3 regions of the Streptomyces sp. NPDC014764 genome follow, and region 1 is predicted to be linked to each of the others. Evidence: riboswitches for the same ligand, from Rfam matches in the RefSeq annotation. Region 1 holds a riboswitch; each other region holds the start of a gene.
The links. A riboswitch is a leader RNA that binds a small molecule or an ion and turns the genes downstream of it on or off. The one in region 1 is predicted to bind cobalamin.
Positions count from the first base shown of each region.

Region 1 (10,328 bases):
GGTTGAGCCAGGCGACCGAGAAGGCCGCCGCGCTCAGAGGGAGGAAGGGGATCCACCTCCAGGCGGAGCGCCTCGGCCCGCGCGGCTCGCGCGGGCGATCGCCGAGGAGGCGTTGAGCGGCCGGAACCGCCCGCTGTCTTCTTCTCATGTCCACCGCTGCCTCGCGCTCGGGACTCGCGTGGGCCGGGCGCTTAGTTGACGTGTCAAGTTCTGGTCCACTGTAACCCACGCGCGCACACGGCTCCGGCGTCGGCGGCTCGCCCGAGCAGACCGCGAAGAGTCCGGGAACAGCCGGCCTGCACCGCCGCTACGAACGCAAGGCCGAACACTTCCTCGCCTTCGTCGGCATAGCCGCAGCCCTCATCGCCCACCGCCGACTCGCCAAGTGAAACAACGTGTTACTCGGCTGGCCCGGCCTGAGCCATGGGGGTGTCCCCACACCCGCTCGGAGGCTGCCGCCATGGGCGCAGCCGACCCGCCGCGACAGAGTGTGAAGGCATGAAGGCAATACGGAAGACCTCGCGGGCCCGCCTTGCCACCGCCGCTCTCCTCGCCGGCGCCGTCGCGTCCACGGCACTCGCGCCTGGTACTGCGGCCGCCCCCCACCCGGCGTCTGCGGACACCGCGGCCTCCGCGGCCGGCCGGCTCACCTCCCGGCAGCTCCAACGCGAGACGGCCCGCGTCCTTGCAGAGGGTGGGTTCGTCGGCATCACAGTGCGGGTGCGTGACGGCGCCCGCACAGTACACGCCCGAGCGGGCAAGGCCGAGCTGCACACCGGCCGCCCAGTGCCCCGCGGGGCGGAGTTCAGGATCGGCAGCGTCACCAAGACGTTCGTGGCCACCGTGGTGCTGCAACTCGTCGCCGAGGGCCGCCTGTCCCTGGACGACACCGTCGAGCGCTGGCTGCCGGGTGTGGTGAGCGGCAACGGCAACGATGGCAGCCTCATCACCGTCAGGAATCTATTGCAGCACACCAGCGGCATCCACAACTACGGTCCCGAAGAGGACACCGGGAACACCGCAGCTGATTTTGAGCGGACACGATTTGACCACTGGGACGCCGAGCAACTGGTCGCCGGCGCGGTGCGCCACCGGCCGGATTTCCCACCCGCACCGGCCGATGCGCCCAAGCCCGACTGGAACTACTCCAACATCGGCTATGTCCTCGCCGGGATGGTCATCGAGAAGGCCACCGGGCGGCCCTGGGCCGAGGAGGTACGCGACCGCATCGTCCGGCCGCTCGGCCTGACTGGCACCTACGCCCCAGGCGACGACCCGTACCTGAAGCCGCCGCACGCCCACACCTACCACCTGTTCCCCGGCTCGGTCACCTGGACCGACACCACGGCCAGGAACATCTCCCAAGTGGACGCGGCCGCTGCCCTTGTCGGCACCGAACGAGACGTGGACCGCTTCTTCACCGCCCTGCTCGGCGGGCGCCTGCTGCCTCCCGCCCAGCTTGCGGAGATGCGCAGGACCGTGCCCGTCAGCGACAACTTCCAGGTGGGGTTTCCCGGCCTGCGGTACGGCCTGGGACTGATGCAGCAGCCGCTGACCTGCGGCGGCGATACCTGGGGCCATGGAGGGGACCTGGAGGGATTCACGGTGCGCACCGGCTTCTCCGCAGACGGGCGCCGCTCGGTCGTCGTCGTCGCCAACGGCACCGGCAGCGGCGAGCAGCTGCTCGCCGCCGAGCGGGCCGTCCGCGGGCTTGTGGACCGCGCCCTGTGCGCCGGTACCCAGGACATCGCCGGCTCCAGGCCGTCGGCCACCCCCCACAACAGCCGGTAGCGTTCCGGGGGCTTCAGGTGCCGGATGTCGACCTGCTGTCCGGCCGCCCTGCCGCCGGCGCGGGTGGCGATCAGCAGACGGTCCGGATCGGCGATCACCAGCGGACGGCGGATCCTGCGGTAGCGGCCGGCGGACTGGGCATCGGCGATCACCTCGGCGCGGTCGACGTCGCGGTGGTCGGTCAGGCCCCTCGCCACCGAGCCGGGACGCTGCCCCAGCGGGCCGACACGCCCCTCGCAATCGCCCCCGGCCGCCAGAACTGCGAGATCCGGCAGCAGTTCCTGGCCCCGCCGGCAACTCCACGCCGGTCACCGCTGACTGCTCGGAGATCCGCGTGCCGGTGCGGACCATCGTTTCGAGGCGTGCTGTCATCGTTCCTCCTTGCTGCCCGTGTGCGGGACGTCTGCCTCGGCGTCCACCAGGTGCACGCGCGGCGGGACTGGGTCCTCGCCGAACCGCTGCGCTGCCCCTGGCCTCGGTGGCGCGCAGCCGGCCGTGGGGCGCGGATCACGCCGGCTATCGCCGGCGGCAGGGAGGGGTCGGCCCATGAGTCTTCACGGTGGCCGGCAGCTCGCCGACGCAGCTCATGGAGTCCCACGGGCCGATTGTGGGAGCGAGTTTCCAGTGGTCGGGTGAGCGGGCCTCTTGTCCACGCGGCTGAGCGCAGAGCCGCGGTGTCGCGGGAGATCATCGCGTCCACGGCCCCCACTGGCCGGACAGCCTCTTGACTTACCCGACAAAATCATCAGGTACGTCAGCATCCAGTCAGCATCTGGCCGGGGCAGTCTGGCATTCGTACTCCCGGTCGGCGGCTTCACGGCAGCTTGCTTCGCGCATGTCGCACGGGTGAGAAGCCCGCTCGCCACGGCGCACGATGTTGTGGAGGGTCGTTGTCATCTGTCTCGCGGACGCGTACTTGCTCAGCCACCTGCACAGCTTCCCTGTTGTGCACTGCTGGTGAGTGTCATTCCGCCGGCGTGCCGATCCGAAGCCGGTTGCCGTCAGGGTCGTGCAGCTCAATCTCACGCGCCCACGGAGCGTCCTTCGCCTGCACCCCGAACTCGGAGGCAATGGCCTCGACATCACGAACGCGGAGGTAGACGAGCGTGTCGGGACTGGCATCGCCCTTGTGCTCCGACAAGAACAACCGCACCCCGCCCCGGGCGACCTCGACGAACGCGGGAAGCCCCGGTTCGTAGCGGTGTTCCCACTGCTTGGCGAAGCCCAGCCGCTCGTACCAGGCGACCGCCGCAGCGGCGTCCTCGACGCGAAGAATGGGAATGACGCCCTCGTCCATGGCGTCATCGTCGCAGATCGTCCAGGGTGTTCGTCGCCCGATGCGGCACCAGGTCGCGCGGACGCACGCGGTAGTCGGGGGCCTTCAGTTGCGTGGCTCTTCGGGGAGGAACGTCACCTGCGGGGCGCCCGTGCGCGGATGGGTGGATACTTCCGCCGCCACTCCGTAGACCTCGGCCAGGAGCCCGGGGGTGAGGATCTCGGCGGGTGGGCCGGAGGCGGTGACCTCGCCGTGGTGCAGGACGTAGAGGCGGTCGCAGTAGTAGGCGGCCAGGTTCAGGTCGTGCAGGGCGAGCAGCACGGTCGCGGGCAGACGGCGCAGGGTGTCGAGCACGGACAGCTGGTGCCGGACGTCGAGGTGGTTGGTGGGTTCGTCGAGGACGAGGAGGGTGGGCTGCTGGGCGAGGGCGCGCGCGATGAGGACGCGCTGGCGCTCGCCGCCGGAGAGCCGGTCGAAGGGGCGGCCGGCCAGGTGGACGGCGTCGACCGCGAGGAGCGCGGAGTCGATGAGGCCGGCGTCCTCGGGGGTGTCGCCGGCGAGGAGCCGTTTGTGCGGGGTGCGGCCCATGGCGACGACCTCGCGGACGGCGAGGTCGAAGTCGGCGGCCGAGTCCTGGACCACCGCCGCCACGGTGCGGGCCAGTTGCCGCACCGGAAGCGACCAGGCGTCGCCTCCGTCGACCCGGACCTGACCGGTGTCGGGGCGCAGGACGCGGTAGACGGTGCGCAGGAGGCTGGACTTGCCGCTGCCGTTGGGGCCGACGAGCCCGATGGTCTCGCCCGGGCGGGCGGTCAGGGAGACGTCGCGGACCAGGTGGCGGGCTCCGGCGGTGAGCGTGACGCCGTCGACGCTCAGTTCGGTCGCGGTCATGCCACTCCTCGGTCGGTGCCGCGTCGGGCGTCCCGGCGCATCAGCCACAGGAAGAACGGTCCGCCGCACAGGGCCGTGAGCACGCCGACGGGTATTTCCATCGGTGCGGCGATGGTCCGTGCGGCGATGTCGGACCAGATGAGGAAGACCGCTCCGCCGAGTGCCGCCGTCGGCAGGACCCGGCGGTGGTCGCCGCCGACGAACAGGCGCACGATGTGGGGCATCATCAGGCCGACGAAGCCGATCGGTCCGGCCGCTGCGACCAGCACACCCGTGACGAGGGAGAGCAGGACGAACAGGCGGGCGCGGAACCGGGCCACGTCCAGCCCCATCGTGGTGGCCGCCTCCTCGCCGGCCAGCAGCAGGTTCAGGTTGCGGGCCTGGATCATGAGGACGCCGATGCCGAGCAGGAGGGCCGTGCTCGGCAGCCACAGCGAGCCCCAGTTGACGCCGCCGAGACCGCCGAGGGTCCAGGCGAGGACCGCGCGGGCCTCGTTGCCCCGGGCGGTGGTGAGCAGCAGCAGATCGAGGACTGCGGTGAGTACCGCCGCGATCGCTACTCCGGACAGCACCAGCCGTGCCGAGGTGATGCGTCCGCCGGTGCGGGCGGTGGCGTACACGAGCAGGAGCGCGCCCAGGGCGCCCACGAAGGCGGCCATCGACAGGGAGAGGGGCCCGAAGAAGGTGACCCCGAACACGATCACGGAGACCGCGCCGAGCGACGCCCCCGAAGAGACGCCGAGCAGGTACGGCTCGGCGAGCGGGTTGCGCACCAGTGCCTGCAGAGCCGTACCGATGACCGCCAGGCCGGCGCCGGTGACCGCACCGAGCAGCACCCGCGGCGCCCGCACGTCCACCACGATGGTCTCCCGGGCCCGCGACCAGTCCGGCTGCTGCCAGTCGGCGCCCAGCGCGTGCGTCACGATGCCCCACACCTGGCCGGGCGGCACCCGGACGGAGCCGATCGCGAGGCCCGCCGTGGCGGAGACGACGAGCAACGCCGTGAGTGCCAGCAGTGTGACGGCCAGCCGTGTACGGCCTGTCTCCGGCCTGGTGGTCTTCCGCCGAGGCGCCGCCTCTTCGGCGGGCGTGCCCGTGGCGGCCTGGGTCACCGGAAGCTCTCGGGGTGCAGTCCGCGGGCCAGGTCCTCGACCGCGTAGGCCGAGCGGATGCCGACCAGGGTGGCGGTCAGCGGCAGGACGACGAACCGCTTGTTCCTGATGGCGGGTACGTCGGCGAGCGCGGGCTGGGAGAGCAGGTACTCCTTCTTCTCCTTCACGCTTCCGGCGCCCGCGTAGTCGTAGATCGCGATGACTTCCGGTTTGCGTTCGACGACCTGCTCCCAGGAGACGTCGCCGAAGACGTCGTCGAGGTCGGCGAAGACGTTCTCGCCGCCGGCCAGCCGGATAAGCTCGGTGCCCAGGCTCTTGCCGCCCGCGGTGAAGGCGCTCTTGTCGCCGCTGTCGTAGACGAAGACGGACAGCTCGGGCTCGCTCTGGACCTTGTCGGCGGCCTTGGCGACGCGGACCTCGAGGTCGGTGACCAGGTCGTCGGCCCGGTCCGGGACGCCGAAGATCGTGCCGATGGTGCGGATCTCGTCGTAGGTGTCCTTCATCGTCACCCGCTTCCCGCCGCAGTACTCGCGGTTGAGGTAGGTGTCGATGCCCGCGTCGGCGAACGCCTTGCGGGAGCGGCCCTCCTTCTCGTCGAAGGCGCTGCCGTAGCCGCCGTAGACGAGGTCGGGTTCGGCGTCCAGGACCTTCTCGAAGGACGGTTCCCTCTCCGCCAGTTCCGGTACGGACTCGTAGTCCCTCTCCAGCTCGGGCAGGACGGCGGAGTCGGGGAAGGCCGTGCCGACCATGCGGTCCTTCAGGCCGAGGGCGAGCATGAGTTCCGCCGGGTGCTGGTGGATGGTGACCACCCGAGACGGAGGCTTGTCGTACGTCGTCTTCACGCCGCAGTTGTCGACGGTGACCGGGAAGCCCTCGGACGCGGCTGCGGTGGCCTTCGCGTCCCCGCCGCCCTCGTCGGACGCACCGCAGCCGGTGGTCAGCAGCATGGACGACAGTGCCATGGCAGCGGCCGTGGCACGACGGAACCCGCGCGTGCGGGCAGGGGTGAACAGCTGGGACACGTGAAGCCTCCTGGAGTCCGCGCTCCTCGGATCGGGCCCGCGACGGACCAGTGTCCTGACTCCCGGATCGACGTTCCCTCCGCCTTCCCGCGCGGTGCGCAGTGGCATGTCGGAGGGGCGCTCCCCGGTCACAGTGGCGGGACCGTGCCGGATTCGCACCGGCTTCCTGTCTCCCGTCGCGGCGATGACCAGGTGATCCTACGGTCCTCCGAGCCGACGGCAAAGGGCGTGCGGACCCGGCCGCACGCCCTTTGCCTCCCTCACGCTTCGCAGACCGCCCGAGGGACGAGCCGCTCGGCACTCTCGTCGTAGGGGCGCCCGTCGAACCCGCCGAAGACCTCCACGCGGCCGAAACCCGTCTCCTCGGCCATCCGCGGCAGCTCCACCGCGCTGTACGCGAACCACGTCAAGGTGGCCCGCGTCACTCGCTCGCCCCGGACCAGCGACCAGCACCCACTCGCTGCGCAGGCGCGCCCACTCGTCCAGCACGGTGTCGGTCTGCACCATCAGGTCGTCGCCCCGCCGCACCACCTTGGGCGGGGTGACCCTGCGGGCCAGGAGCTCCTTCCCGGTGAGGTCGAGGACGAGCTTGCCGCCGGGAGCCAGGCAGGTGTACATGGTGCGCAACACGCGCGCGTTGTCGGCGGGGTCCTCGAAGTACCCGAAGGAGGTGAACATGTCGAGGACGACGTCGAAGCCACCCGGTGCCTCGTACTCGCGGGCGTCGGCCCGCACGTACGTCACCTCCGCACCGGCGTCGGCCGACCGCTTGCGTGCCCGGTCCAGCATGGCCGGGCTCAGGTCCACTCCGGTCACGCGGTGACCGCGACGGGCGAGCGGCACGGTGAACACCCCGGGTCCGCATCCGGCCTGTCCGCAGAGGTTGTACAACTGCCCACCCAGCACGCCGCTCGCGCAGGCGCGCGGCCAGCGGCTGCTGGCCGAAGACCACGGCGTCGGAGCGAGGGCTGCGGCGCAGTGCCTCAAGCGGTGTCCGGTCGGCAGATGCTGTCGCCACTGACTACCTGCCCGAGGGCCAGGGCGAGGTGCCCTGGCATCAGATCGTCGACACCCGTCTGAACGACGCGCTGGTGGCGTGGGTGAACGTCTCGACCGGCAACCTGATGCTGGCGGCCACGGACTTCGACATCGCGGGCGTCGGCCAGAGACTCCAGTTGACCCGCACCTACAACTCCCTGGAACCCCCGTGGGGGAAGGTGTCGCAGCCGTGGTGGCAGGCGTATGAGTGCTACCTCCAGGTGAAGGACGGTGAGGTGGGCGTCTTCGACGCCACCGGCGAGCTGCTGCACTCCACGGCCAACGCCGACGGCACGTACACGACGCCGGCCGGTTACTCGAAGGACCTGAGGAAGAACGCGGACGGGATCTACACCCTGACCGACCGCAGGTCCGGCTCGAAGGACACGTACAGCGAGCACGGCACCCTCACGAGGGTGACGGACAGGAACGACGGCACGATCACCGTCGACCAGCACGACGAGGGCGCCGAGCACAAGGGCTTCAAGCTCACCGAGACCCGCTCGGGCCGTTGGATCGACCTGGTCAAGACCTACCCGAACCAGTGGCAGGCCAAGGACCACACAGGCCGCACCGCCGTCCTCGACCTCGACGGGGCCGGGAACCTGGCCAAGGTGACGGACACGGCCGGCAAGGCCACCGCCTACGAGTACGACTCCTCCGTCGGGTGACGAAGGTGACCACCCCCGAGGGCACGGTCACCCTGTTCACCTACGACGGCCACAACCGCGTCACCTCCATGCAGCGCGCCACCGAGTCGACGTCGAGCGGCCACACGGGCCCGACCTGGCGCTACGACTACACGGCCGCCACATCGGCGGATGCGGCGACGACCACGGTCACCGATCCGGACGGCGACGCCACGAAGTACATTCACGATGCGGACGGCGAAGTCACCAAGGTCACCGACCCGCTCGGCCACTCCCGCCACGCCACGTACAAGAACCACCTCACCCAGACCGCCATCGACGCCATGGGCACCGGCGCGGACGGCACGGGCGGGAACACGACCACGTACGGATGGGACGGCCGCAACAACGCCCTCTCCCAGAAGCTGCCGCTGGGCGCGACGGCGTCCGTGTCGGCGTACCAGACGGTCGCGGGGACCGACCTGCCCAACGACTTCACCACCGCGGACGGCCGCAAGGACTTTTTTGAGTACCGGCCTGTTTCTTGCGCCTCTCATATGGATCGCCGCTGCGGTTCCGTGGGTGATCCTGCACAGCACCCTCGGAAGACGTCACCGCAGGGCAGCCCTGACTGCAGGGCTCATCTTCACGCTGTGGTTCACCTGGTTCCTTGTCACCTGGCTCGGCATGCCGGACTCCTACACCGCCCCGTTGTGCCCGGGCAACGTCCCGCCCTGGTGGCCGAGCTTCATCCCGGCATGACTACGGCGTAGCCCGTGAACGACCTCGGCACCGGCGACCTACTCAACAGCGCCCCCGGACCAGCCGCAGCACACCAGCAAGATCGTGTTACGAGTTCTCGGCATCTTCGAGTGCGAGGAGTGTCGGTGTACAGTGAACAACGCCCTTGACCTGCACAAAGCAGGCAGGGAGCCACGACTTCCAGGAGTCCAACGTGCTGCGCACCATGTTCAAGTCCAAGATCCACCGTGCCACCGTCACCCAGGCCGACCTGCACTACGTGGGATCCGTGACGATCGACGCGGACCTGCTCGACGCCGCCGATCTGCTGCCCGGTGAGCTCGTGCACATCGTCGACATCACCAACGGCGCCCGGCTCGAGACGTACGTCATCGAGGGGGAGCGCGGATCCGGTGTGGTCGGCATCAACGGGGCCGCCGCCCACCTCGTGCACCCCGGCGACCTGGTGATCATCATCAGCTACGCCCAGGTGACCGACGCCGAGGCGCGGGCACTCGAACCGCGCGTCGTCCATGTGGACGCCGGCAACCGTATCGTCGCCCTCGGCGCCGACCCCTCCGAGCCGGTACCCGGGTCGGACCAGGAGCGCAGCCCGCAGGCGGTGGCCACGGCCACGGTCTGAGTGGTGCCGGGGCGACGACCGAGGAGCAGGGGAGTGACGGGTATGGACGGGATCGAGATCCGCGACGACCGGGACGCCGGGCGCCTCGAGGCGGTCGAGGGCGGTGAGGTCGTCGGACGGATCGAGTACTTCGTTCTCGACGAGCCGGCCTCCGCTCTGGTGCCGGTGCACACCGTCGTCGAGCCCGCCCACGAGGGCAAGGGAATCGCCGGGTCGCTCGCCCGTGAGCTGTACGTCCTCGCCGCTCGTGAGGGTGTCGTGGTCGCGCCGCTGTGTCCCTACGTCGTCCGGTGGGCCTCACGGCATCCGGAGGAGGCTCCCGCTGCCGATCCGGAGCTGCTGCGCGCGGCCAAGGCGTGGCTTGCCGCGCATCCCGAGCGGTTCTGAGAGGTACGTCCGAACGGCCCCGTGCGTCCTCTCGTCACGCGCCCGGGTGACCCGGGTGACTGTGCGCGGGGGCGCCGGGTAGGCGGGGAGTAGTCCGGAGCACACGTCACGTCGAACGGACGGTCGGAGGACACGCGTCATGACGAACCCGTACCCGGATCCTGTGCCGCCGGGGCCTACGCCTGGTCCCGCTCCGGGGCCGGATCCCGCACAGCCGCCGACCCCTGAGCCGGGTCCTGCACCTGAGCCAGGGCCTGCGCCGCCCCAGCCGCCGCCTGGACCTGGGCCTCAGCCGCCCGGGCCCAATCCGCCGGGGCCTCACCCGCCCGGGCCCAATCCGCCGCAGCCGGAGCCGCCGCCTGAACCGTCGCCGTCCCCGATTCCGCCGGGGCCGGAACCGGTGCCGAGTCCGGAGCCTGGGCCTCCGCTCACCTGAGTTTCCGCAAGAGCGGGTGCGTCGGGGTTGCTCGCGCAGTTCCCCGCGCCCCTTGGGGGCGGGGCCCGCTTGCGCTGGTGCGGGTGTGTGGGGGTTGCTCGCGCAGTTCCCCGCGCCCCTTCGGGGCACGAGCTGCTTCCGCCCGTGTCGGTGTGTGGAACTGCGCGAGCAGCCCCCACCGGCCCACGCGGGCGGGGTTGCCGGGCCTCGCCGCAACGCGATCAGGGGCGCGGGGAACTGCGCGGCCGGCCCTCGCCTGCCCGCGCGGGCGGGAGACGGCCGGCCCCGCGCCCTACGCCGACACCTCCGACCGGTCCCCGCCCCACAGCGTGTGGAACGAGCCGTCGCGGTCCGCGCGGCGG
Region 1 is NZ_JBIBXY010000006.1:289,787-300,114, reverse strand. Features, by position in the region: gene ACF1AG_RS17820 (carboxylesterase family protein) at 1-148, opposite strand, end outside; partial or broken gene ACF1AG_RS17815 (IS5/IS1182 family transposase) at 285-389, shown strand; gene ACF1AG_RS17810 (serine hydrolase domain-containing protein) at 499-1,791, shown strand; gene ACF1AG_RS17805 (glyoxalase superfamily protein) at 2,756-3,088, opposite strand; gene ACF1AG_RS17800 (ABC transporter ATP-binding protein) at 3,173-3,958, opposite strand; gene ACF1AG_RS17795 (FecCD family ABC transporter permease) at 3,955-5,070, opposite strand; gene ACF1AG_RS17790 (ABC transporter substrate-binding protein) at 5,067-6,032, opposite strand; cobalamin riboswitch at 6,141-6,262, opposite strand; gene ACF1AG_RS17785 (class I SAM-dependent methyltransferase) at 6,291-6,908, opposite strand; partial or broken gene ACF1AG_RS17780 (DUF6531 domain-containing protein) at 7,061-8,292, shown strand; gene panD (aspartate 1-decarboxylase) at 8,715-9,143, shown strand; gene ACF1AG_RS17770 (GNAT family N-acetyltransferase) at 9,186-9,530, shown strand; gene gndA (NADP-dependent phosphogluconate dehydrogenase) at 10,259-10,328, opposite strand, start outside.

Region 2 (10,328 bases), on a different contig from region 1:
GCGCGATAGCAAGGACGCGGCGCTGCTGACCAGCGGCGCCTGGCGGCAGAAAGCGGCGCAAGGGATTTCCGAGGGAATCGTGAGTTTCCTGCGCGGGTAGGGATCAGCCCGCTGATCCGGGCGGACAGCCCCGTCCGGCGGACGATAGTGTCGTCCGTACGATCAGGGGCCACCCCCGCGCTTCGCACCGGACCCTACGGGGCGACCTGGTGACAGCGACGCCTCTTCCGACGACGAGACGACCTACGAAGGACCTGAAGTGAATATCCGCTCCCTCACTCGAGGCGACGGCGTGGTGATCGGAGCAGCCGTACTGCTGTTCATCGCGTCGTTCCTCGATCTGTACTCGATCGAAGGCGCCTCGGACAGCGTGGACATCCCCAGCCTGTGGGCGAGCGGTCCGGTGCTGCTGAGCGTGGTGCTGGCGGGCCTCATCGCCGCGGCCCTGATCGTCGTCGCCCGGGGTCTGCCGCAGGCGCCGAAGGTCGCGGGTCTCGACCTGGCGCCGTTCGGCGTCGCCTTCGCGGTGTTCGCCGCCTGGAGCGCGCTGGGCAACGTCTTCGACCCGGCCGGCGGCGCCGACAACTTCGGGGGCGGCGGCGACGGCCCCGACGCGGGCATCGGCCTGATCCTCGCGCTCGTCGCCACGCTGGTGATGGCGGCCGCCGCCGTGGCCACACCGCTGGTGCCGGCGCTCAAGGGCGCGCTGCTCCCGGCCGCCCGCCCCGCCGCCCCGCAGCAGCCGTACGGCGCGCAGCCGCCCGGCGGTTACGGCTACCCGGGCGCCCAGCAGGCGTCCTTCGGCGGCGGCCAGCCGGGCCAGCCGTACGGCGGTCAGCCGCAGCCGGGCCAGCCCGCGGCGGCGCCCGCTCCCGACTTCTCGCCGTTCTGGTTCGCCGTGCCGGTGCCGCGTCCTCTGTTCCCCGAGGACGGCTCGCCCACGCCGATCGCCGAACTCGCCCCGGGCACCTGGTACCTGGCGGTGGAACAGCGCGGTCAGGCGCTGGTCGCGCAGACGCAGGACGGCCGCCGCGGCGTCCTCCAGGACACGTCGGGCATCCAGCGCGGCTGAGCCCCGGCCCCGTCGTCGACGGCCCCTCGCCCTCGCGGGCGGGGGGCCGTTCGCGTGCGGGCCTCGAAGAGGGCTGGTTTCAAGCGGGCGTTCGGGGCCAGACGGACAGCATGTCCCCTCGATATCGCTCTGGTTCCACCTCCGCGGGGACGGTCATCGCGGTGATCGCGGACGTCATGGCCGTCATCCTCGGACTGTGGATTCTGATGTATCTGCTGGACGCCAACCGGGCCAACGACCTGGTGCGGTTCGTCCATGACGCGGCGAACTGGCTGGCCGCCTGGTCGCGTGACCTGTTCACCTTCGACGAGGAGTGGGCGCGGGTCGTCTTCGGCTACGGACTCGCCGCCGTGGTCTACCTCTTCATCGGCCACGCCATCGCCGGCCGCCTGCGCCGCCACTGACCCGGGCCCACGGTCCTGGCCCGGCCGGCCCGGTGGTTCGTGCACCGGTGCTACGGCGTCAGGCGTCCGGGCAGCAGTCCGGGTCCATGCCCTTCGGCAGCTGCTCGCCGCCGAAGACCGCGCAGGTCGGCTCGTGACCGCCGAGGGCGGCGACGGCCAGCAGCAGCGACCCCGCCGTCCAGGTGGTCAGCTCGCGCGGCCATATGGCGTCGTCGTCGAAGACGTAGCCCGTCCAGTACAGGCCGCTCTCCGGGTCGCGCAGGTGCTGGATCGACTGGAGGATCTCCAGCGCGCGGTCGGACTCGCCCGTCGCCCAGAGCGCCAGGGCGAGTTCGGCCGACTCGCCGCCCGTGACCCACGGGTTGGGCACCACGCAGCGCACCCCGAGGCCGGGCACGACGAACCGCTCCCAGCCCGCGTCGATGCGCTCCCGCGCCTCCGCGCCGGTCAGCGCGCCGCCGAGCACCGGGTAGTACCAGTCCATCGAGTAGCGGTCCTTGTCCAGGAACCGCTCAGGGTGGCGCCGGATGGCGTGCCGCAGCGCGCCCACGGCCAGCTCCCAGTCGGGCTGGGGCTCCTCACGCTGCTCGGCGATCGCGAGCGCGCACCGCAGGGCGTGGTGGACGGAGGAGGAGCCGGTGAGCAGCGCGTCCGCGGCGGGCGTGCCGTCGTCGTCGCGCCGCCAGCCGATCTGCCCGCCGGGCTGCTGGAGCTCCAGCACGAACTCCACGGCCGCGCACACGACGGGCCACATGCGGTCCAGGAAGGTGTCGTCGCCGGTGGCGAGGTAGTGGTGCCACACGCCGACGGCGATGTAGGCGACGAAGTTGGTCTCCCTGCCCCGGTCGGTGACGGCGTCCGGGTCCCCGTCGGCGTAGGCCGCGTACCAGGAGCCGTCGTCGAGCTGGTGCCGGGCCAGCCACAGGTAGGCCCGCTCGGCGGCCTCGTGCTCGCCCGCCGTGTCCAGCGCCATCGCGGCCTCGACGTGGTCCCAGGGGTCGAGGTGGTGACCGCGGAACCACGGGACGGCGCCGTCCTCCCGCTGCACTGCGAGGATCCCGGCGACGGTCCGGACCGCCTCCTCGGGCGTCAGCACGCCGTTGAGGACGAGGTGTTCGAAGCTGGGGGTGCGGGGGTCGCCGGCCGGCCGGGAGGTCGTCACGTGGCGTCCGCCTCGGCGCGCGGCAGGTGCGGCTTGGTCGCGTAGGCCACGAAGCTCTTGCCGATCACCGGGTTCAGGGCCCGCTCGGCGACCCGGGTGGCCAGCGGCTTCTTCATGATGTCCCAGACCAGCAGCTTGTGGTACGCCCGCACCGGCAGCGCCTTGTCGTTGTCGACGCCGAAGGCGCACTTCAGCCACCAGTACGGCGAGTGCAGCGCGTGGGCGTGGTGGGTGCCGTAGGGGCGCAGGCCGGCCTCGCGGATCTTCCCCAGCAGCTCGTCCGCACGGTAGATGCGGATGTGGCCGCCCTCCACCTCGTGGTAGGCGTCGGACAGGGTCCAGCAGACCTTCTCGGGGCCGTAACGCGGGACGGTGACGGCGATGCGGCCGCCCGGCTTGAGGACGCGCACCATCTCGGCGAGCACGCCCTTGTCGTCGGGGATGTGCTCCATCACCTCGGAGATGATGACGACGTCGAAGGACTCGTCGGGGAAGGGCAGGGCGAGGGCGTCGCCCTCCATGGCGGTGGCGGTGGCGCCGGCGGGCGCCTCACCGGCCTCCTTCATCGCCGCGAACCACTTGGCGACCTCGCGGATCTCCTCGCCGTTCTGGTCCAGCGCGACGACCTGGGCGCCGCGCCGGTAGCACTCGAAGGCGTGCCGTCCGGCGCCGCAGCCGAGGTCCAGGACGCGGTCGCCCGGGGCGAGCGGGAACCGGGAGAAGTCGACGGTCAGCACGTGGCCCTGCTTTCACGGTCGGAGGAGTCGGCCGCGGAGACGGGTACGACGCCCGTGTCCGCGAGAGCGTCGGGGACGAGGTCGAGGTTCTCGGGCGCCGGGGCCTGGGGGGCCGGTGCCGTGGCGCGCGGGGCCCCGCCCCGGCCGGCGCGGGCGGTGCCGATGGCCTCGCGGTAGCGGGCGACGGTGCCCTCGGCGGCGCGCGCCCAGGTGAAGTTGGCCAGCACGCGCTCGCGTCCGGCGGCGCCGAGGCGGGCGCGCAGTCCGCTGTCGCCGAGGAGCCGGGTGAGCGCGGTGGCCAGCGCGTCCGCGTCGCCGGGCGGCACGGCCAGGCAGGTCTCCCCGTCGCGTCCGGCGACCTCGGGGATGGCGCCACCCGTGGTGGCGACCAGCGGGGTGCCGGTGGCCATCGCCTCGGCGGCCGGGAGGGAGAAGCCCTCGTAGAGCGACGGCACGCAGGCGACCTGCGCCGAGCGCACCAGGTCGACGAGTTCGGCGTCGGAGATGCCCTTGACGAACTCGACGGCGCCTTCGAGGCCGTAGCGCTCCATCGCCTGGGCGACGGGGCCCTCGGCGGGGCGTTTGCCGACCACGACGAGGTGGGCGTCGGGCTGCTCGGCGCGCACCTTGGCGAGCGCCTCGACGAGGTAGACGAGGCCCTTCAGCGGCACGTCGGCGCTGGAGGTGGTGACGATCCGGCCCGGGACGACCTTCACGGACGGGTCGGGGGAGAACAGGTCGGTGTCGGCGCCGATGTGGACGACGTGGATGCGGTCCTGCCGTACGCCGAGGTCCTCGACGATCTCGTCGCGGGAGCTGCCGGAGACGGTGAGCACGGACGGCAGGCGGCGGGCGACCCGCTTCTGCATGCGGGTGAACGCGTACCAGCGGCGCACCGACATACGGCGCTTCCAGTCCTCGGCGGCGTCCAGTTCGAGGCGGCGGTCCACGGTGATGGGGTGGTGGACGGTGGTGACCAGGGGCGCGCCGAGGTCGCCGAGCAGGCCGTAGCCGAGGGTCTGGTTGTCGTGGACGACGTCGAAGTCGCCGCGGCGGGCGCGCAGATGGCGGCGGGCGCGCAGCGAGAAGGTCAGCGGCTCGGGGAAGCCGCCGGTCCACATGGTGGAGACCTCGAGGGCGTCGACCCAGTCGCGGTACTCGTCACGCTTCGGGGTGCGGAAGGGGTCCGGCTGCCGGTAGAGGTCGAGGCTGGGCAGCTCGGTGAGGCTCAGCCCGTCGTACCCCTCGTCGAGCACCGGGTAGGGCTGGGCGCCGATGACCTCGACGCGGTGTCCCAACCGGGCCAGTTCGCGGGAGAGATGGCGCACGTAGACGCCCTGGCCGCCGCAGAACGGGTTTCCCTTGTAGGTGAGGAGCGCGATGCGGAGCGGTCGCGAGCCGTCGGATGCGGGGCCCGCCGAGGGCCCGGCCTGACTGGCCTCAGCGGTCACTCTGGGACCCCCTTCTGCCTGCACTGTCCCGCGACAGTACGACGGGACGCCGATCTAGAACAAGTTTCAGAGTTGATCGTTCGGAGGAACCGAATCTACCGGCAGGTAAGAACGTCGGCAGCGGTGGATCAGGTGATTCACGCCACGGCGGACGCCGTGCCATGCTGTCCGATCATCGATCCTCACCGACTGTCACGGACGGGACCCATGCCCGCGGAAGCCCACAGGACCAAGGCGGCGCCGGACGCCGGGCGCGCCGGGCCGGCCTCCCCGCTCACGGAGCGGCAGGAGGCGCGGCGCCGACGCATCCTCGAGGTGTGCGCGCGGCTGGCCTCGCGGGGCGGTTTCGACGGGGTGCAGATGCGTGAGGTCGCGGAGTCCTCGCAGGTGGCGCTGGGCACGCTGTACCGGTACTTCCCGTCGAAGATCCATCTGCTGGTGGCGACGATGCAGGATCAGCTGGAGCATCTGCACGCGACGCTGCGGAAGAAGCCCCCGGCCGGCGAGACGGCGGCGGAGCGGGTCGCCGGGACGCTGATGCGGGCGTTCCGCGCGATGCAGCGCGACCCGCACCTGGCGGACGCGATGGTGCGGGCGCTGACCTTCGCGGACCGCAGTGTGAGCGCGGAGGTGGAGCAGGTCTTCCGGCGGACCACGGCGATCATCCTCGACGCCACGGATCTGACGGACCCGACGCCCGAGCAGCTCTCGGCCGTCCGGGTGATCGGGCACACCTGGCACTCGACGCTGATCACCTGGCTGTCGGGGCGGGCCTCCATCGAGCAGGTGGGCGTGGACATCGAGACGGTGTGCCGGCTGATCGACCTGACGGCTCCGCCGCGCTCCGGGCAGCACTGACGGAACGCGGTCAACGACTCCCCCTCGCCCGCACCCGCCCACGGGTGCGGGACGGCTCACGGGCGCCGTGACGCCCGTCACCTCACGCCTGTGTGCCTCTCCTCGCGCCCCCGGCCGCCCCGGACACCCGTTCTACGGGCGGGTAGAGTGGCCGCGTCGTATCACAGCCGTACGGGGGGAAGCCGGTGCGAATCCGGCGCTGACCCGCAACCGTGAGCCGTCCTGGGGACGGTGAGCCGGAATGCCCCGCACGGATCGTGACCGGCTCACGTGCCCGGCATCCGCCGGTGCACGGGCACCGTCGAGGTATACGGAGCCGAGCCGCCGGGGTGTCCCGCGCTGCCCGGCCCTCTTCAGGGAGAGGCACCCGCCCGTCATGAACGTCCGCCGCAGCGCAGCGGTGCTGGCCGCCGTCGCCGTCCTCGGCGCCGCCGCACCGGCCGCAGCCGACTCGTCCCCGTCGCCGACCCCGCAGGCACTGCCGTCCGCGCTGTACGGGGACACCGATCCGCAGTACGACGGGGTGTGGCGCCAGTCGCTCGCCCTGCTCGCCCAGCACGCCGCCGGCGCCGAGCCGCCTAAGGCCGCCGTCGGCTGGCTGACCGGCCAGCAGTGCGCCGACGGCTCCTTCGCGCCGTTCCGTGCCGACCCGTCCGCCGCGTGCGACGCGAAGACCATGGTCGACACCAACCAGACCGCCGCCGCCGTGCAGGCGCTCGCCGCGCTCGGCGGCCACGACGCCGTCACGGAGAAGGCCGTCGGCTGGCTTAAGTCCGTGCAGAACGAGGACGGCGGCTGGGGTTACACCGCGGGCGGCCCCAGCGACACCAACTCCACGTCCGTCGTCGTCGGCGCGCTCGCCGCCGCCGGCGAGAAGCCGGGTGAGGTGAGGAAGGGCGGCAAGTCCCCCTACGACGCGCTGCTCGGCCTGGAGCTGCCCTGCACCGGTGAGGGCGCGGGCGCGTTCGCGTACCAGCCGGAGAAGGACGGCTCGCTGACGGCCAACGCGGACGCGACGGCGGCGGGCGTGCTCGGCGCGCTCGGCAAGGGCCTGCTGGTCGAGCCCGGCAAGGGCGACGGCGCCGCCGGTTCCTGCGTCGAGGCGACCACCCCGGCGCAGGCCGCCGCGAACGGCGCCGCGCACCTGGCAGGCGCGCTCGCCGCCAAGGGGTACCTGCTCGCCTCGACGCCCGGCGCCGCGGACCAGCCCGACTTCGGCAACACCGCCGACGCGGTGGTCGCACTCGCCGCGCAGGGCGACACGGCCCAGGCGGAGAAGTCGTACGCCTGGCTGGAGAAGAACGCCGCCGACTGGGCCGCGCAGAGCGGGCCCGGCGCCTACGCGCAGCTGATCCTCGCCTCCCACGCGACCGGCGCGGACCCGCGCGACTTCGGCGGCACGGACCTGGTGAAGCAGCTCCGGGCCGCCGGCCCGGCCGCCCCCGAGAAGACCGCGAAGGCGACCGAGAAGGCCGAGGACGAGAAGGACTCGGACTCCCCGTTCGGCGTGTGGTGGTTCGTCGGCGTCTGCCTGGTCGCGGGCATCGGCATCGGCTTCCTGATCAGCAACCGCACCAAGAGGCAGCAGCCGTGACCCGCCGCCTCACCGTGCTGTTCCTGGCCGCGCTGCTGCCGCTGCTGGCGGGCGCCGGCCAGGCCCAGGCCGCCGGGTACCGCTACTGGTCCTTCTGGGAGCGGGACGGCTCAGCGTGGACGTACGCCACCGTGGGCCCCTCGATGTCGCGGCCCGCGGACGGCGACGTGCTGGGCTTCCGCTTCTCGGTCAGCGAGGACTCGGGCGACGCGGCCAAGCCGCGCGGCACCGCCGACTTCGACACCATCTGCGCGAAGACGCCCGCCGAGGACGGCACGAAGCGAGTGGCGCTGGTGATCGACTTCGGCACGCCCGCCGACGCCCCGTCCGGGGCGAAGCCGCCGGCCGGCCGCACGGCCTGCGCGCAGATGGCTCAGGACGCCACGACGGCGGAGGCGCTGGCCTCGGTCGCCGAGCCGCTGCGCTACGACAGCAACGCACTGCTGTGCGCGATCGCCGGCTACCCGGCGAAGGGCTGCGGCGAGCAGGTCGCCACGGGCGGGAAGGGGTCCGCCTCCACGGGGGCCGCCGAGACCGACGAGGAGGCCTCCGCGCAGGACGACGGCGGCTCCGGGCCCTCCGTGGGGCTGATCGCGGGCGCCGCGGTGGTGGTCGTGCTGGGCGCCGCCGCCGTCTGGCAGGTCCGTCGCCGTGCGTGAGGCGGACGGCTCCGGGCGTCAGGGCCTCGCCCGCCCGCGCCCGGACCGGGGGACGCCGCCCGTCGGCGTCTCCGTGCCGCGCCCGCGCCGCGCCCTGCACCCCGGCGCGTGGTGGCTGTGGGCCCTCGCGCTGGGGACGGCGGCCACCCGCACCACCAACCCGCTGCTGCTCGCCCTGCTGATCACCGTCTCCGGATACGTCGTGGCCGTCCGCCGCCCGCACACCCCGTGGGCCCGCTCCTACGGCGCGTTCGTGAAGCTCGCCGCCGCCGTGCTGGTGCTGCGGCTGGCCTTCGCGATCGTCCTGGGCTCCCCGATCCCCGGCACGCACACCCTGTTCACGCTGCCCGAGGTACCGCTGCCCGACTGGGCTCAGGGCATCCGCCTGGGCGGCCGGGTCACCGCGGAGGGCCTGACCTTCGCCCTGTACGACGCGTTGCGGCTGGCCGCGCTGCTGATCTGCGTGGGCGCCGCGAACGCCCTCGCCAGCCCGTCCCGCCTGCTGAAGTCGCTGCCCGGCGCCCTGTACGAGCTGGGGGTTGCCGTGGTGGTGGCGCTGACCTTCGCGCCGAACCTGATCGCCGACGTACGGCGGCTGCGTGCCGCGCGCCGGCTGCGGGGCCGCCCGGACAAGGGCGTGCGCGGTCTGGTGCAGGTGGGCCTGCCGGTCCTCGAGGGCGCGCTGGAGCGCTCGGTTTCCCTGGCCGCCGCGATGGACGCGCGCGGGTACGGCCGTACGGCCGAGGTGCCGACCTCCGTGCGGCGCACCACCGCCGCCCTCACACTCGGCGGCCTGCTGGGCGTGTGCGCGGGGACGTACGGGCTGCTCACCGCGGCGGGCGGCAGTTACGGGCTGCCCGTGCTGCTGGCCGGTCTGGCGTCGGCGCTGGCGGGCCTGTGGCTCGGCGGGCGGCGCAGCGTGCGCACCCGTTACCGCCCGGACCCGTGGGACGCCCGCGCCTGGCTGGTCTCCGCGTCCGGCGCGGCCGTGGCGGCCCTCATGATCCTGGCCGGCTCGCTCGACCCCGGGAGTCTCGACCCCGGTGTGGTCCCGCTGGAGCCGCCCGCCCTGCCCCTGTGGCCGGCGGCGGCCGTGCTGCTCGGTCTGCTGCCCGCCTTCGTCACCCCCGCCCCCGAGGCGGCCCGCGACCCCCGCAAGGAGCCGACGACGTGATCCGCTTCGAGAACGTGTCGGTGACCTACGACGGCGCGGCGCGGCCCGCCGTGCGGGACGTCGACCTGGAGGTCCCCGAGGGCGAACTGGTGCTGGTGGTGGGCCCGTCCGGCGTCGGCAAGTCGACCGTGCTGGGCGCGGTCGGCGGACTGGTGCCGCACTTCACCGGGGGCACCCTGCACGGCCGGGTGACGGTCGCCGGCCGCGACACCCGCACCCACAAGCCGCGTGAACTCGCCGACGTGGTGGGCACGGTGGGCCAGGACCCGCTGTCCCACTTCGTGACGGACACGGTGGAGGACGAACTCGCCTACGGCATGGAGTCGCTGGGCCTTCCGCCGGACGTGATGCGCCGCCGCGTCGAGGAGACCCTCGACCTGCTGGGCCTGGCCGACCTGCGGGACCGGCACATCTCCACGCTGTCCGGCGGCCAGCAGCAGCGGGTGGCCATCGGCTCGGTCCTCACCCCGCACCCGAAGGTGCTGGTCCTGGACGAGCCGACGTCCGCCCTGGACCCGGCGGCCGCCGAGGAGGTCCTCGCGGTCCTCCAGCGCCTGGTGCACGACCTGGGCACCACGATCCTGATGGCCGAGCACCGCCTGGAGCGGGTCGTGCAGTACGCCGACCAGGTCGTGCTGCTGCCGGGCCCCGGCGAGCGGCCGTGGATGGGCTCCCCGGCGGAGGTCATGGCGGTGTCCCCGGTCTGCCCGCCGGTGGTCGAGCTGGGCCGCCTGGCCGGCTGGTCCCCGCTCCCCCTGACGGTCCGCGACGCCCGCCGCAGGGCGGCCCCGCTGCGGGAGCGTCTGGAGGGCGGGCGGCCCGCGCCGGACACCGCCGCTCCCCGGACGGCTGCCCCGGCGAGGCGTCTCTTCGGACGGGCGAGGAAGGAGGACACCGGCGCTGCCGAACCGGTGGCCGAGGCGCGGTCCCTCGCGGTCCGCCGGGACCGGGTGCAGGCCCTGACCCGGGTGGACCTCACGGTCTCGCCGGGTGAGACGGTCGCGCTCATGGGCCGCAACGGCGCCGGCAAGTCGACGCTGCTCGGCGCGCTGGTCGGGCTGGTCGCCCCGTCGTCCGGGTCGGTCCGCACCGGCGGCGCGGTCCCGCACCGCACCCGCCCCCGCGACCTGGTCCGCAAGGTCGGCCTGGTCCCGCAGGAGCCTCGCGACCTGCTCTACGCGGACACGGTGGCGGCGGAGTGCGCGGCCGCCGACCGT
Region 2 is NZ_JBIBXY010000001.1:403,283-413,610, forward strand. Features, by position in the region: gene ACF1AG_RS01845 (N-acetylmuramoyl-L-alanine amidase) at 1-100, shown strand, start outside; gene ACF1AG_RS01850 (DUF5336 domain-containing protein) at 260-1,072, shown strand; gene ACF1AG_RS01855 (hypothetical protein) at 1,183-1,476, shown strand; gene ACF1AG_RS01860 (prenyltransferase) at 1,535-2,638, opposite strand; gene ACF1AG_RS01865 (class I SAM-dependent methyltransferase) at 2,635-3,375, opposite strand; gene ACF1AG_RS01870 (glycosyltransferase family 4 protein) at 3,369-4,826, opposite strand; gene ACF1AG_RS01875 (TetR family transcriptional regulator) at 5,034-5,684, shown strand; cobalamin riboswitch at 5,814-5,952, shown strand; gene ACF1AG_RS01880 (prenyltransferase/squalene oxidase repeat-containing protein) at 6,061-7,278, shown strand; gene ACF1AG_RS01885 (SCO2322 family protein) at 7,275-7,937, shown strand; gene ACF1AG_RS01890 (energy-coupling factor transporter transmembrane component T) at 7,930-9,111, shown strand; gene ACF1AG_RS01895 (ATP-binding cassette domain-containing protein) at 9,108-10,328, shown strand, end outside.
Region 2: linked by a shared signal. The riboswitch ahead of ACF1AG_RS01880 (prenyltransferase/squalene oxidase repeat-containing protein) and the one ahead of ACF1AG_RS17790 (ABC transporter substrate-binding protein) in region 1 are both predicted to bind cobalamin.

Region 3 (10,328 bases), on a different contig from region 1:
CGTCGAAAGGGACGTTCGACGAGACCGGTGCCGGGCCGCGCGGGGGGCGGCCCGGCACCCTTTTCCGCCACAAGATTGGCGTGAACATGGCGCATCCGAGGTTTATCTACGCGCGGAGCGCGATCGGTCACATCAGTATCCGGGTCATAGCGGATGACTTTCCGACCGGTAGTTACCGCGCGGTATTCCTCCCTGCTACAACACCAGTTGCTCCCTCAACTACCGTCGCGAGTTTCGTCGTGAGAGGCGGATGCACGTGTCAACGCGTTCACTGGGAACAACTCTCGCCACCTTCATCCTCGGTGTGGCGACCGTCCTCGGCCTGGCACACCCTGCCGCGGCCGCCGGCCATCACTACGTGGCGCTCGGCGACTCCTACTCCTCCGGAGTGGGCGCCGGGAGCTACACCTCCGAGAGCGGCGACTGCAAACGCAGCACCGTCGCCTACCCGCAGCTGTGGAGCAACGCCAACGCCCCCGCGTCGTTCAGGTTCGTCGCCTGCTCGGGCGCGACCACCACGAGCGTGGCCTCCACGCAGCTGGGCGCGCTGTCCTCCACCACCACCCTCGTCAGCGTCACCGCCGGCGGCAACGACATCGGCTTCGCCAACGTCATGCAGACCTGCGTCCTGCAGAGCGAGGCCACCTGCGTATCCGCCGTGAACAGCGCCGTCTCGCAGATGCAGAACTCCCTGCCGGGCAAGCTCGACTCGCTGTACTCCGCCATCCGCTCCCGCGCCCCCCAGGCCCGCGTCGTCGTCCTCGGCTACCCCCGCTTCTACAAGCTGTCCGGCAGCTGCATCGCCGGCCTCAGCGAGACCGAGCGCGGCGCCATCAACAGCGCGGGCGACACGCTCAACTCGGTCATCGCGAAGCGTGCGGCCAACGCCGGGTTCGCCTGGTCAAGCGTGGTCGACGAGTTCACCGGCCACGAGATCTGCTCGGGCGACGCCTGGCTGCACAGCGTCACCATCCCGATCGGCAACTCCTACCACCCGAAGGCCGTCGGCCAGTCCTCCGGCTACCTCCCCGCCTTCCGCTCGGCGGCCTGACGGCACATCAGCGGCACGCGCAGGCGGCAGCATTCCGTTTTGTCCTCTGGCGGACGCGCGTAGACCCCGGGCATCATCTGTCTGCTCCGCCTGCACAGCCGTCCCTCACCCCCACCCTGGCCCCCAGCAGGAAGGACCCCCCATGAAGACCCTCAAGGCCCCGAAGCTCCGCTCGGTCCTCACCGCCCTCGCCCTCGTCGTCGCCCCGGGCGCGGCCGTCGTCGGCACCGCGGGTGAGGCCTCCGCCGCCACCAAGATCAGCCACGCGACCGCGACCTCCATGTTCAGCCAGGTCGGCATCACGTGGTCGTCGTCCGGAGGCTGCTCCAACCGCAACGTGTCCACCTGCACGTCCTTCGACCAGCTCAACCTGGCCACCGCCCAGGGCGCCCAGACCCTGAAGCGGGCCAGCGGCTGCGCACTGAACATCACCGGCGGCACCGAGACCGGGCACGCCTCCGGCACGTACTCGCACTGGAACGGCTACAAGCTCGACTTCTCCAAGACGACCTGCGTCGGGAACTACATCAAGAACACGTTCACCTACATCGGCGTGCGCGGCGACGGGGCCCAGCAGTGGCAGTCCGGCTCGGGCAACGTCTACGCCGACGAGGGCAACCACTGGGACGTCACGTACTACAACTGCGGCGGCTGCTGACAGGTCCCGTCCCGGACGCTTACGTCTACGCGGTTCCCCGCGCCCCAACACCCCAGGGGCGCGGGGAACCGCGCGAACGGCAGGACAGGACGCCGAGCCTTCTCACACGGCAAGTCCGCCGGAGGCGCCGGCACTGGCCTCGGCCTCCCGGTGACGGGACCCCCGCGTACCGGCGGCAGGGGCCACGAAGACAGCCGCGGCGACGAACGCCAGGACCACGACCATCGCCGGGCGCAGTCCGTAGTGGTCGCCGAGGAAGCCGAGGGTGGGCGGCCCCACCAGGAACGCGACGTAGCCGATCGTCGCCACGAGGCCGACCCGGGCGGTCTCGTCGGGCCCCGAGTCACCGGCCGCCGACAGAGCCACCGGAAAGCCCAGGGACGCGCCAAGTCCCCAGAACAGGACGGCGGCCGCCGCCACGACGGCGTTGTCGGAGAAGATGACCAGGCACAGACCGACGGCTCCGGAGACCGCGCTGGCCCGTACCACGGTCGCCCGGCTGTAACGGGCGAGGAAGAAGGCGCCGCCGAAGCGGCCCAGGGTCATCGCGGCGGCGAACCCCACGAAGACGAGCGAGCCGAGCGCGGCGTCGAGACCGTGGCCGTCGACCATCAGCAGCGGCAGCCAGTCGTTGGCGGCGCCCTCGGCGAGAGCCATGGCCAGGACGATGGCCCCGATCATCAGCAGCCGCCGGTCCTTCCACACCCGCGGGCCCGCCGGCCGTGCGGAGCCCGAAGCGGGCGCCGCGGCACGGACCCCGATTCCGGCGGGGACGCCGCCGATGGCGTACCCGAACATCGCGGCCGTCACCGCGGCCACCGCCAGAAGATGCCAGTGGGCGGGAAACGCCGCCGCGGTGGCCGCCATGCCGGCCAGGCCGCCGACGACGGTGCCCAGACTGAAGCATCCGTGCAGCGTGGGCAGGACCGGCCTGCCGGTGATCCGCTCGACGTCGGCGCCGTCCACGTTGATCGCCACCTCGCCCGCCCCGACCCCGAGGCCGAACAGGCACAGGCCCGCGGTGACCAGGGCCGCGGAGGCGAGTGCGGTGCCCGCGCCCACGACGACCACACTCGCGACGACGAACAGCGTGCCGAGCGCCGTCACGGGCCTGGTCCCGAACCGGGACACGAACCGGCCGGAGCACAGGATGCCGACCATCGAGCCGACGGACAGCCCGAACAGCACCAGCCCCATCTCCCCCGTGGACACACCCAGACGGTCACGGACGTCCGGGGTGCGCGTGATCCACGAGGACATGGCGATGCCGTTGAGGAAGAAGAAGAGGTACAGCGCCCGGCGGCGCCGGCGTACGGCAAGGTCGGTCAAGGTGGGGCTCCGCCGGGGCTGGTGAGAACGAGGGGCAGGCAGGCGATGATCCCGCTCACCCACCGAGTAGGAACAAATGTACACATCGGACCGTCGGCGCCTTTGACCTAGCCCGGCCGCCCGCCCCCGTACTCCGGCAGGGCGGCCAGCGCCGCCAGCTCCTCCGGGGTGCGGGGACCGGCGTCCGCGGCGCCGGCCGGCCCCCGCGCCCGCAGGAACAGTCCGGCCGCCACGCCCCAGGGCAGCCTGAGCCCCGCCGCCGTGAGGAGGTCCCGCCGGGACAGCGTCTCCGCGGCCGGGCCGGTGTGGGCGCCCGACGGGGTCAGCAGGGCCGCGTCGTCGGCCCAGCGCAGGGCGAGGTCCACGTCGTGCGTGGCCATCACCACCGTCGTACCGCCCGCCCGCAGACCGTCCAGGGTGGCCAGCAGCCGCTCCTGACCGTCGGGGTCGAGGCCCGCCGTCGGCTCGTCCAGGATCAGCACCCGCGGCCGCATCGCGACCGCGCCCGCGATCGCCGTCCGTTTCCGCTGCCCGTACGACAGCAGGTGCGTGGGCCGGTCGGCGAGAGCGGCGATGTCCAGCGCCTCCAGCGCCTCCGCGACCCGCGCGCGCACCTCCGCGTGCGGCAGCCCGAGGTTCAGCGGCCCGAACGACACGTCCTGCCCCACGGAGGCGGCGAACAGTTGGTCGTCCGGGTCCTGCACCACCAGCTGCACGGTGGTGCGCAGCGCGGTCAGCCCTTTCCGGTCGTGGCGCACCGCACGGCCCGACAGCAGCAACTCCCCGCCATGCGGCCGCAGTCCGCCGCTCAGCAGCCGCATCAGGGTGGTCTTGCCGCTTCCGTTGCGCCCCAGCAGGGCCAGCGCCCGGCCCTCACGCACCTCGAAGTCCAGCCCGGTGAACACCGGCGGCCCCTCCTCGTACGCGAACGACACGCCCCGCAGGGCCACCGGCACCGACTCGCTCACGACAGGGGCCCTTCCAGTACACAGGTGAGGACGGCCAGCGCCGCCAGGAGCGCCGCGCTCGCGGCCGTGAAGCGGGCGGACACCCGGGCCTCCGGCACCAGCACGCGCAGGGTGCCGTCGTAGCCGCGGCCCGCGAGCCCGGTCTGCAGCCGCGCCGCACGGTCGAAGGACCGCACGAACGCGGTCGCGCCGAGCCCGCCGAGCGAACGCCAGGTCGCCGCCCGGGTGGTGTGCCCGAGCCGGGCCGCCTGCGCCGCGTGCACCCGGCGCACCGAGTCCAGCAGCAGAAAACTCATCCGGTACGTCACCAGAGCCACGTCCACCAGCGGCGCCGGCACCCCGGCGCGCACCAGCCGGGGCAGCAGGTCCGACATCGGCGTGGTGAACGCGAACAGCAGCACGCCCAGCGAAGCCGCCGAGGTGCGCAGCAGCAACTCCCCGGCGCGCAGGGGCCCGTCGGGGGCGGGCGACACCAGGCCACCCGGCCCGCCCACCCGCACCAGCAGGGTCAGCGCCCCGGTGACGCAGAACCCCAGCGGCACCCGGTACGCCCGCCACAGCCGCCCGGCCGGCACCCCCGCCGGGCCGAGCAGCAGCACCAACGCGGTGACCAGCACCAGCGGGGCGCCCGGCCACGGGGGCAGTGAGACCGCGAGGGCGGTGAGGCCCAGACCGAGGACGGCCTTGTCCACGGGATGGCGGCGGCGCCAGCGGCTGCTGTGCGCCGCCGCGTCGATCGGCAGCAAGGCCTGTCAGTCCCGTCCGCCGTCGGCGCCGGTGCGTACCTCCGCGTCCGGACCCTGTGCGCCGGCCCGCTCTCGCGCCCGCGCCTCGCCCTGCCGACGTCCGCGCCGCAGCCCGAAGTAGTACGCCAGGACGCCCGCGCCGAGTGCGGCCTGGAGGGCGAACAGCGCCGACTCGATCTCCCCGGACGGCGGTTCGTACAGCGGTGAGAACCACGGCTCGTAGTCCGGGTCGATCTCGGTGATCGCGGTCTCCGCCTCGCCGTCCGCCCCGGCGAACGGCTCCTCCTTGTGGTCGCCGAGCCCGAGCGCCAGCGGGATCACGGCGAGGACGGCGACGAGCAGCAGGAGCAGGGTGTTGATCCTCGCGTTGCGGCTCATCGGGCCACCGCCCCGGCCGACTCGGCGCGCTTGCCTCCGGCGACCGAGGTGACCAGCACCCCGAGCCGGGTCAGCTCGCCCTTGCTGGACTGCACCAGCAGACGCATCACCAGCACGGTCAGCAGCCCCTCGCTGACCGCGAGCGGGATCTGCGTGACGGCGAAGATGGAGCCGAACTTCCCCAGCGCGCCCAGGAATCCGCTGCCCGGGTCGGGGAACGCCAGCGCGAGCTGGACGCTGGTCACGCAGTACGTCGACAGGTCGGCGACGAACGCGCCGCAGAACACCGCGCCCATCAGCGGCACGTCGTACCGGCGCAGCAGACGGTAGACGCCGTACCCGGCCCAGGGGCCGACGACCGCCATGGAGAAGACGTTGGCGCCGAGCGTGGTGAGCCCGCCGTGGGCGAGCAGCAGCGCCTGGAACAGCAAAGTGATGGTCCCGAGCACCGCCATGACCGGCGGCCGGAACAGGATCGCGCCCAGCCCCGTGCCGGTGGGGTGGGAGCAACTCCCGGTCACCGAAGGCAGTTTGAGCGCTGACAGGACGAACGTGAACGCTCCCGACGCGCCCAGCAGCAGCGTGCTCTCGGGATGTTCTCTCACGTCACGGACGAGCGACCGGGCCCCGTGGACGACGAACGGCGCCGACGCGACGCCCCAGGCGACCGCGTGCGCCGGAGGCAGGAAACCCTCGGCAATGTGCATGGCTCAGCAGACCCTCTCCAGCACCTCGTGGATGGTTGACGCGCCTTGGCCGGTCTCCTGGCTGACGGGTACCACCGCCCGTGCTCCGCCTTCCCGGGTCCCGAAGGACCCAGTGGCTGCCCCTGAGGGCCGGAGCCGGACTTCCCGATCACAGTGGCGAGGGCCGCACCGGTATCGCACCGATTTCCCGTCACCAAGGCGTGGTGACAGTAGTCCCCGTCGCGGCCCGGTGACAAGCGGCGACGGGGGCGCGCGGAGGGCGCCCGGCGGCTCGGACCCCGGCGCACACCTGCGCGTTCGGGCAGCCCGGCAGCCGAGGTGACTGGAGGGCCGCCGTCCTGGGCAGGGTCTACCTGCAACTAATATGCAAGAGCGATTTTCCAGCAAGAGGGATGTGAGGTTCGATGACGACCCGACGACGCATACGGGGCGCCGCCGCCGTGCTGGCGACGGCCGCGGCGGTCTCCGCCTGCTCGGCGCCGGGCTCCGGAACCGCGGACGACGCGGCGGCCGGCGAGTCTGTGGTGATCGGCGTCTCCACCGAGCCCGACACCCTCAGCCCGCTCCTCGGCTACGGCAAGGACGGCAACTCCAAGCTGTTCGACGGCCTCCTCGCCCGCAAGGCCGACATGACCCTGGAACCCGCGCTGGCCACGGCACTCCCGCGGATCACGGACGGCGGACGCACCTACACGTACACCCTGCGCAAAGGCGTGAAGTTCAGCGACGGCAAGCCGCTGACCGCACGGGACGTCGTCTTCACGTACCGCACGGTCCTCGACGACGGCACCAACAACACCGCCAGGAGCGAACTCGCGGCCGTCAAGGACGTCCGGGCGGTGGGCGACGACACGGTCGTCTTCACCCTCCACCACCCCTACGCGCCGTTCGCCGCCCGCACGGTCCTGCCGATCGTCCCCGAGCACGTCGCCGGGAAACAGGACCCCAACACCGGCCCCTTCAACACGAAGCCCGTCGGCACCGGACCGTACGTCCTCGTCGACTGGCGCAAGGGTGAGAAGCTCACCTTCAAGGCCAACCCGCACCACTGGGGCGGCGCCCCGAAGGTGAAGAAGCTCACCATGGCGATCGTCGGCGACGACGACGTCCGCGCCACCCGGCTCCGCTCCGGCGACCTCGACGGCGCGGTCCTCCCGCCCAACCTCGCCGCCACCTTCAAGAGCGACGACGACAAGAAGACCTACCGGGCCACCTCCTACGACGTCCGCGTCGTCACCCTCCCCAGCGGCAACCCCGTCACCGGCGACTCCGCGATCCGCCGCGCCCTCGACCTCGCCGTCGACCGGCAGGCCATGGTGGACAAGATCCTCGACGGCGCCGGCCGCCCCGCCTACGGCCCGCTGCCCGTCGACGACCCGTGGTTCGCCGAGGACACCGAGCGCCCGCGCGACCTCGCCGCGGCCGGCCGCATCCTCGACGCCGCCGGCTGGACGAAGGGTGAGGACGGCATCCGCGCCAAGGACGGCCGCCCCGCCCGCTTCACGCTGTACTACCCCTCCGGCGACAAGGTCCGCCAGGACCACGCCCTCGCCTACGCCTCCGACGCCAAGAAGGCCGGCATCGACGTCCGGGTGGAGAGCGCCACCTGGGAGGTCATCGAGCCCCGCATGCACCGGGACGCCGTCCTCGCGGGCTTCGGCAGCACCGGCGACCCCGACTTCGGGCTCTACACGATGCTGCACTCCTCCCTCGCCGGAGACGGCTTCAACAACATGGCCCACTACGACAACCCGGCCGTCGACCGCGCCCTGGAGACCGGCCGCCGCGCCCAGGACCCCGAGACCCGCAGGGCCGCCTACGACGCCCTCCAGCGCGCCCTCGTGAAGGACCCCGGCTACACCTTCCTCACCCACATCGACCACCTGTACGTGCTCGCCGACCGCTGGAAGGGCCTCACCACCCAGACCGAACCGCACGAGCACGGGTTCGCCGCCGGACCCTGGTGGAACGTCGAGGACTGGCAGCCCGCGGCATGACCCACGCCCCCCGGCGAGCCACGACCCGCGCCCCCTGGCGCCCGATGGCACGGCTCACGGCGCGCCGCGCGCTGTACGCCGTGCCGGTGCTCCTCGTCGTCACGTTCGGCGTGTTCGCCGTCGCCGCGGCGTCCCCGTTCGACCCGGTGAAGGCGTACGCGGGCACGGCCGCGCTCGGCGCCGACCAGGAGACCCTGGACCGGCTGCGGGAGAACCTCGGCGCGGACCGGCCGTTCACCGCGCGCTGGTGGGACTGGCTGACCTCCGCCCTCGGCGGCGACTTCGGACAGTCCGCGGTGATGCGCCAGCCGGTGGCCGAGGTCATCGGGGAACGACTGCTGTGGTCCACCCTGTTGTGCGCCGTCGCGTTCGCCGCCGCCGTACTGCTCGGCACGGTCCTCGGAGTACTCGCGGCCCGCCGCCCCGGCTCCCTCGTGGACCGCGCGGTCACCTCCGCCGCCTATGTGCTGGAGGCCGCCCCGGTCTTCTGGATCGCGCTGCTCGCGGTGTGGCTGTTCGCCCTCCAACTGGACGTCCTCCCGGCGGGCGGCCTCACCGACACCGGCAGCGACCGGGTCACCTTCGGCAGCCTCACCGAGCATCTGGTCCTCCCCGCCGGCGTCCTCGCCGTCTCCCAGCTGCCCTGGTTCACGCTCTACGTCCGTCAGGGCGTCGGCGACGCCCTCGCGGAGGATCCCGTGCGCGGGGCGAGGGCGCGCGGCCTGAGCGAACGCACAGTGCTGCTGGGCCACGCCCTGCGCTCCGGGCTGCTGCCGGTGCTCACCCTCATCGGCTCCCGCGTGCCGGAACTCATCACCGGCGCGCTGCTGGTGGAGACGGTCTTCAGCTGGCCCGGCATCGCCTCGGCCACCGTGGAGGCGGCCACGGCTGTCGACTTCCCGCTGCTCGCCGCGCTGACCACGCTCGCCACGGCCGCCGTCCTCGCCGGCAACCTGCTCGCCGACCTGCTCTACGGGCTGATCGACCCGAGGGTGAAGCTGGAGGAGATGTGACGACCGACGTCGACGTGGCGGACGCGAAGCCGGCCTGGCGCGCGCACGGCACCGCCCGCCGCTCCACACACGTCCTGCGCCTGCGTGTCTCCGCCGCCCTGGTCGCCGTGACCGTGCTGGCCGTCTTGCTGGTCCCGCCGCTGGTCCAGCTCGACCAGCAGGCCGTCGACCTGGCCGCCAAGCTGCAACCGCCCAGCTGGGCGCACCCGTTCGGCACCGACGACGTGGGCCGCGACCTGCTGCTGCGCTGCGTCTACGGGCTGCGCGTGTCCTTGCTGGTGGGCGTGGTCGCCGCGCTCACCGCCACGGTGATCGGCACGGCCGTGGGAGCCGCCGCAGGCGCCCTCGGCGGCTGGGCCGACCGTCTGGTGATGCGACTGGTCGACACCCTGTCCTCCGTGCCGCATCTGCTGCTCGGCATCTTCATCGTGGCCATGTTCCGTCCGGGCGTCTGGCCGGTGGTGATCTCCGTCGCCCTCACGCACTGGCTGTCCACCGCGCGCATCGTGCGCGCGGAGGTGCTGTCGCTGCGGTCCCGGCCGTTCGTCGACGCGGCCGTCTCCGGCGGGGCGAGCAGGTGGCGGGTGACCGTACGCCACCTGCTGCCGGGTGTGCTGCCGCAGGCCGGTCTCGCCGCCGTGCTGATGGTCCCGCACGCCATGTGGCACGAGTCGGCCCTGTCCTTCCTCGGCCTCGGCCTGCCCACCCACACCGCGAGCCTCGGCACGCTGATCCAGGGCGCCCGGGGCTCACTCCTCGCCGGCCAGTGGTGGCCCACCCTCTTCCCCGGCCTGTTCCTGATCCTCCCCACCCTGGCGATCGCCGGCCTGGCGGGCGTCTGGCGAGAACGGATCAATCCCCGCCGCCGATCGGAGCTGATGCTGTGACGCCCGCGCCCCTGCTCTCGGTACACGACCTGTCCGTCCGCTTCCTGCTCCCCGGAGGGCGCCGCGTCGACGCCGTGTCCGACGCGTCGTTCGACGTCGCGCCGGGGGAGTGCCTCGCGCTCATCGGGGAGAGCGGGTGCGGCAAGTCCGTGCTGGCGTCCGCACTGCTCGGCCTGCTCCCGGGCAACGCCCGCACCGCCGGCCATGCCCACCTGGGCGACCTCGACCTGCTCACGGCGGACGAATCAACCCTCGCGCGCACCGTACGCGGCCGCCGTGTCGGCCTGGTCCCGCAGTCACCGGCGGCCCACCTCACCCCCGTGCGCACAATCCGTTCGCACATCGAGGAGACGGTCGCCCGCCTCACCGGCGTCCGCGGCCGTACCGCCCGCCGCAAGGCGGCCGAACAGGCCTCGCTGCGCGCCGAGTTCCCCCTGGACCACCTCGACCGGCACCCGCACGAACTGTCCGGCGGGCTGGCCCAGCGCGCCGCGACAGCGCTCGCACTGATCGGCGACGCGCCACTGCTCCTCGCCGACGAACCGACCACCGGCCTGGACCGCGACCTGGTGGACCGCACGGTCGACGAACTGC
Region 3 is NZ_JBIBXY010000002.1:633,675-644,002, reverse strand. Features, by position in the region: gene ACF1AG_RS07935 (SGNH/GDSL hydrolase family protein) at 251-1,051, shown strand; gene ACF1AG_RS07930 (hypothetical protein) at 1,194-1,709, shown strand; gene ACF1AG_RS07925 (MFS transporter) at 1,812-3,038, opposite strand; gene ACF1AG_RS07920 (ATP-binding cassette domain-containing protein) at 3,146-4,006, opposite strand; gene cbiQ (cobalt ECF transporter T component CbiQ) at 4,003-4,752, opposite strand; gene ACF1AG_RS07910 (energy-coupling factor ABC transporter substrate-binding protein) at 4,759-5,130, opposite strand; gene ACF1AG_RS07905 (energy-coupling factor ABC transporter permease) at 5,127-5,837, opposite strand; cobalamin riboswitch at 5,867-6,050, opposite strand; gene ACF1AG_RS07900 (ABC transporter substrate-binding protein) at 6,242-7,834, shown strand; gene ACF1AG_RS07895 (ABC transporter permease) at 7,879-8,847, shown strand; gene ACF1AG_RS07890 (ABC transporter permease) at 8,844-9,734, shown strand; gene ACF1AG_RS07885 (ABC transporter ATP-binding protein) at 9,731-10,328, shown strand, end outside.
Region 3: linked by a shared signal. The riboswitch ahead of ACF1AG_RS07905 (energy-coupling factor ABC transporter permease) and the one ahead of ACF1AG_RS17790 (ABC transporter substrate-binding protein) in region 1 are both predicted to bind cobalamin.